DNA from 2 places in the Peribacillus sp. P4_D6 genome. Region 2 is predicted to be linked to the other one. Evidence: riboswitches for the same ligand, from Rfam matches in the RefSeq annotation. Region 2 holds a riboswitch; the other holds the start of a gene.
The links. A riboswitch is a leader RNA that binds a small molecule or an ion and turns the genes downstream of it on or off. The one in region 2 is predicted to bind cyclic di-AMP.
Positions count from the first base shown of each region.

Region 1: it holds a riboswitch for cyclic di-AMP, as region 2 does, so the genes downstream of both, AC1DVB_RS13780 (cation:dicarboxylate symporter family transporter) here and AC1DVB_RS04980 (TrkH family potassium uptake protein) in region 2, are expected to answer to the same signal.

Region 1 is NZ_JBFUIQ010000038.1:24,631-27,769, reverse strand. It holds gene AC1DVB_RS13785 (efflux RND transporter periplasmic adaptor subunit) at 1-1,083, shown strand, start outside; cyclic di-AMP (ydaO/yuaA leader) riboswitch at 1,283-1,430, shown strand; gene AC1DVB_RS13780 (cation:dicarboxylate symporter family transporter) at 1,602-2,861, shown strand.
Region 2 is NZ_JBFUIQ010000008.1:32,469-35,607, forward strand. It holds gene AC1DVB_RS04975 (potassium channel family protein) at 1-361, opposite strand, end outside; gene AC1DVB_RS04980 (TrkH family potassium uptake protein) at 385-1,716, opposite strand; cyclic di-AMP (ydaO/yuaA leader) riboswitch at 1,867-2,009, opposite strand; gene AC1DVB_RS04985 (hypothetical protein) at 2,339-2,530, shown strand; gene AC1DVB_RS04990 (TetR/AcrR family transcriptional regulator) at 2,936-3,139, opposite strand, start outside.

The DNA.
Region 1 (3,139 bases), on a different contig from region 2:
AAACCAGTAGAAGAGTATGATATCTATTTTGATGCCAAGAAAAATGATTTTAAGAAATTCCTTGTAAAAGAAGGCGATTCGATTACGGCTGGCTCCTCGTTGTTTGAGTATACGGCGACCGAACTTGATGCGCTTAAAGCGAGTTTGGAAGCGGAGAAAACGGCAGCTGAGGGGGAAAGGGCAGGGATTGAGGAATACATAGGGAAGTTGAGGTCTTATCAGGGGACCTTGACCAGTGAACCTGAAGCTGCAATTGATGAATCGGTGGAAAAAAACTTGAATATTGATATAACGACAAGCTCTTCAGACCTTATTAAAAGTAACATTGAGCAAGAAATGTACAAGCAGGAACTAGAAAAAAACAGGTTGGATGAAAAAGTGAAAATGCTTGACGCTAAATTAAGTTCGATTGAGGAGCAGTCCAGTGCAATTGTGACGACGAGCGAGGCTGATGGTGTCGTTAAAAATATCAATAAAAACCTTGATAATCCCATTATATCCATCGTTTCTACAAATATGGCAATTGAAGGGTATTTCTCCGGAGAGGAAATGAAAAAGGCTGAAGTGGGCATGACTATAAAAGCAAGTTCCTCTGATTCAAAAAAGGCATTGAAAGGGACGATAGGCCGTATCCATTCCTATCCCGCAGAAGAGCCATCATTAAAAAAAGATAACAGATTTCCATTTCAGGCTTTAATCGAACCGGAAGGCGAAGAAACGGAACCTCTGTTGGTGGGATCGAAAGTGAACCTTACTGTAATAACCAATGAGAAAGCCGGTGTACCCTCCATACCGATAGAGGCGGTACAATACCAAAAGCATCCATATATTTACAAGTTGACGAATAAAGGCCATGTGGATAAACATTACATTACAAAAGGTCTTAAGGCTGAAGGGAAGCAGGAAATCATAAAGGGACCGTCTGTAGGTGACGTCATCCTCCTGAAGCCGAATGTGGCAGTGAAGAACCATTCTTATTTTATTACCCCGATTCAATTTGAAAAAGTGAAAGCTGGAACTTATAAAAAATTCACCTCTAGGGAAAAAGTAAGATACCTGTTACTTGGCATTCTGGAAAAATAACCGCTTTTTTCACAAGAGAGGTGATGTCAAATTATTTATTAATTATATCAATATAACTTAAGTGATTAAAAATCGGGAAGCGTAATTATAGATAGAATAGCTATTAATACAGAATATTCAGACATATTTAAAGACCTTTTTCTAGAACGGATGCGAATAAATATTTACAGATTATCATTTTTAGTATAATATTTTATTATAAGTTAACTCGCTTAATCTTATTCCAAGAACGGGGGACCCATTTTTGTGGATTTTATCCGCTAGGGGTGAATTCAGAAATGAAAGGGCTTTTTGTGTTTCCAATCCTAACCCGACAGCTAACCTCGTCAGCGTCTTCAAGGGAACATGTGTGAATATTCACGCCTATAAGAAATCGACACATGAAGTGTCTTTTTTTTCGGCGTAAAGACAGAGTTTTTCAAAAAAGAAAAATTACTTTCTTTTATTAGTATCTTGTTTCCCTTACCGAGACAAAAATGTTTTTGCATCAAAGACTTTATGGAAGGTGAGGAAAGTAAATGAAGAAATTCAAACTAAGTTTAGCTAGCCAAATTTTCATTGGTTTAATTCTAGGGATTATCGTTGGTGCCATTTTTTATGGTAATGAGACGGCCCAAAACTTTTTACAGCCATTCGGAGACATTTTCCTACGAATGATTAAAATGATTGTAGTGCCGATCATCGTTTCAAGCCTTATCGTTGCAGTTGCTGGTGTAGGTGATTTGAAAGCGGTAGGTAAACTAGGTGCTAAATCATTATCATACTTTGTTGTCGTAACTATGATAGCGATTGCTGTTGGTTTAATTTCAGCGAATATCATCCAGCCTGGTGCTGGTGTGAATATGGATAAGCTGGAACAAACTGATATTTCTACGTATGTTGATACAGCAGAAACTAAGCAGCATGAATCGTTCGTGGATACACTCGTTCACATTGTACCATCCAATCCAGTTCAAGCTATGGTACAAGGCGATATGCTAGCGATCATTTTCTTCTCCGTGTTGTTTGGGCTTAGTATTGCAGCCATCGGTGAAAAGGGTAAACCAGTATTCCGCTTCTTCCAAGGTACAGCTGAAGGAATGTTCTACCTAACTAACATGGTCATGAAATTCGCTCCTATCGGTGTATTTGCACTAATCGGTGTGACGATCTCCAAGTTCGGTTTGGAATCTTTAATTCCGCTAGGAAAGTTAGCGCTTTCTGTATACGGAACAATGATTTTCTTTGTAATAGTCATTCTTGGTCTTATTGCGAAATTTGTCGGATTCAATATCTTTACGCTGATTAAACTTCTAAAAGAAGAATTGATTCTTGCTTTCTCTACTGCAAGTTCAGAAGCGGTTCTTCCGAAACTCATGGAAAAAATGGAGAAAGCGGGATGTCCAAAACATATTGCTACATTTGTTATTCCGACTGGATACTCCTTTAACCTTGATGGTTCTACATTATACCAAGCGTTAGCAGCTATCTTCATCGCTCAAATGTACGGAATCGATTTAAGCGCGTATGAGCAAATTACGCTGATGCTAGTGTTAATGATCACGTCCAAGGGAATTGCGGGTGTACCGGGTGTATCTTTCGTAGTTCTTTTAGCGACATTGGGAACTGTCGGTATTCCTATTGAAGGTCTAGCATTTATTGCCGGTATCGACCGTATTCTTGATATGGGACGTACAGTGGTAAACGTTATCGGTAATTCACTTGCGGCAATCGTCATCTCTAAATGGGAAGGTCAATTCAACCCTCCTTCCAAAAAAGAGTTAGAGCAAGTTTCTTAATATAAAAAATCCAGAGTGAAATGTCACTCTGGATTTTTTTATTTATTTTTTTGAATGAAATAGCGCTTTCTTATTTCTCGATGACTGTAAACTCTGCTTCCTTAGAGATACTCAAGCACTTCAAGTTGAATTGTTTTATGGAGGATACTACAATCTTGGCGCGTCTTCCCGGATGTCAAAATACCCCCAAATTCATAAAGCCTTTCATCTTGTTTACCTCAAAACCAAATCATTTCCTCTCGGCCCAGAAGGTCATCTGTTGTGAAATGAAACTACCT
Region 2 (3,139 bases):
GGTAGATGACCCAGTCGGCACCGACTTTTGTGAGCACCTGACCGTGATTTTTATTAAGTGCCTTGGCAATGACCTTTTTGATCCCAAGCTCTTTTAAAAGCAAGGTAGTTAAAATGCTCGATTGCATGTCATTTCCGATGGCTACGATGACACAATCGAAATTACGGATTCCGATTGCTTTCAATGTCTCTTCTTCGGTCGTATCCGCCATGACGGCATGGGTAACGTTCAGTTCCGCATTCTCGACTCTTTCCTCGTTCACATCAATACCCAAAACCTCTTGGCCTGCCGTATATAATCTATGGGCCACACTGGTTCCGAATCTGCCTAAACCTATTACGGCGTATTGTCGTTTTCCCATCTTTTACACTCCTTCATTCATTATTATCCAATCATGATTTTCCCTTTTGGACGTCGGAACGGATCTGGCTTGCGCCTCATGGCGATAGCAAAGGCCAAAGTCAAAGGGCCAACACGGCCTGCAAACATCGTGAAAATGATGAGCATCCGGCCAACCGGTGATAATTCCGGGGTCAAACCCATTGAAAGTCCCACGGTGGCGAATGCTGAAGTGGCTTCGAACAAAATCATCAAGAAATCAGTTCCGCTTTCAGTGATGGTCAGCAGAATGGAGATGATGGAAACCATGAATACACCAATGAACGTAACGGATAATGCTTTAAAGATCGTTTCACTCACGATGCGGTGACGGAACAAGACCACATCACCCTTACCTTTGATCTGTGACCAAACCGTTCCGACAATCGTCGCCAATGTTGTCGTTTTAATCCCGCCGCCAGTCGATCCGGGTGATGCCCCAACGAACATCAAGAAAATGATGAGCAGTAATGCAGGCTGAGTTAAATCAGGGATATTCAGAGTGTTGGAGCCTGCCGTCCGTGGTGATACCGATTGAAATAAAGACGACAGCATTTTACCCATGAAAGATAAAGGCTGCAATGTCTTGGCATTGCCGTACTCGAATAAAAAGATTAAAATCGCGCCGGCAATCGTAAGGGTCAAGCTAGTCGTCAGAACGATCTTCGTATGTACGGATAAACGATGTGTATTCCGATATTCGTATAGTTCATTCATCACGATAAAGCCTATCCCGCCAAACGTGATGAGGAAGGCAACGGTAAGGGTTACGAATGGATCCGATACATATGGGGTCAAACTCCTGAATTCCCCCATTAAATCAAAGCCGGCATTATTGAAATTCGAGACGGAATGAAAAACACCGTAATAGATCGCCTTGCCGGTTGGCATGTCAAAAGAAAAGCGAATCGATAAGATAAGGGCACCCATGCCTTCAATGATGGCCGTGAAAATTAAAAGCCGTTTCACTAATCTGACTACACCCGCCATGGATAGATTATTTAACGACTCCTGCAGAACTAACCTCCCTTTTAAAGAAATCTTTTTGCCTAATAATAAAAAGAAAAACGTCGCAAATGTCATGAACCCTAATCCGCCTACCTGAATCAGTGTTAAGATGACCAACTCACCAAAAGTGGTGAAGGTCGATCCCGTATCCACAACGACCAGTCCTGTTACACATGTAGCGGAAGTCGAGGTGAATAAAGCATCCAGAAAAGAAAGACCATGGCCATTTTCCGTGGAAATCGGCAGGGTCAATAAATAGGCCCCGATAAGTATCAGGATGGCGAAGCCGAGTACAAGTATTTTTGGCGGATCCAATAAATTTTTTGTCATTCTCAAATGATCATCCCTACTGTATGACTTTTAATCAACAATCTCTTTCTAATCTGTTTAAAGGCATAATAAAAAGACCTGCGAAAACATCGAATAGCTCTATTGCCACAAAAAGCGTGCAAAAAAGGCTCCCGAAATAGGCGGTCCTATGACCTCCTTCGCTTTAGCCGACGAAGTTAGCTGACGGGTAGGATGGCGAAAGAGCTGATCTCATCCCTTCTGCAAGGCAGAATTAACCCCAAATGATTGGGTCCTCCGTACTCATTTATAATGAGTTTTGGCCGAAATGCATTAAATTGATAAACGTATTCTACTCCCATCATTTAGCAGTTGTAAACCCCTAAATCGTAAAAAAATATTTCTTTAATAAAACTGAAAATTTACGTTTTATTTACATTAAAAAAACGTATTGACAAATATTAGTTGGCACATTATGATAGGTTCGATTAATCCAATTATGATAACCGGCATCGATATACTTTATTCAATAATTTCAAGCAGAACATGCTATTGCCAATCGAAATTTGTAATAGATATATTATGTTTCTTTTGTAAAAGATAAAGGAAAAAGCAGTACATTATTAGTTAAATTCAATACATTTTATTAAAAAGGCGGGCAATTATGGAGAAGACGTTCAATAGATATGTTATTAATGCTACAGGCAAGGGTGGCCAAACATATTTAACACAATGCCAGGATAAAGATGCACTAAGGAAATGGATAGCCGATCATGAGGATCAAATCATCATGAATGAATTAAGGATAACGGATAAGAAAAAGAATCCGTTTTTAAAACTGTTTTCCCCAAGGTAAATCAACTGATTCCAACATTCATAGCGGTATTCAATTATTGTAATCCCTGTGCTTTATCCAGGAACGGTGAGCGAAAAATCCATATCTTGTTTTGCTTTTAAACTCATTATATTTAATGAGTTTTTTTGCGTTATTTACAGTATTGAACCTTAGATGTTAAAATTTAGTAACTACTAATGTGGACGTGAAGCAGAGAAAAGTAAAATGAAATGACCACTTACCGAGAGCAGCCGAGGATTGTTGGGTATGAATGGGGGGCATCGCAAATTGGTCTCGTTCCTTGGGGACGGGGTTTTTTATTGTACAGTCAAAGGTGGAGAAGCGATGACATTAAAAAATGCATTGGTATCCTGGAAATCCCCTTCCATTCTTTTGTGCGGAATAGGTATCTCCAACTAAAATCGTTCATTGGATGAATGTGCGCAATTGGCTGATGAAGTTCAAGATTTTAAAATGGATTTTCGCCATTTCTTCCGCCGTTTGTTCTTCGCAGTTCTCCAGCCACTCAGTAATCACCCCTAAAATCGCCGATGTCAGGAAGGCGTGCATATACATGCGGAATGCTTCCTCTTTAGCTGCTGGATGCAGGCTGATCAAACGCTCCAACAG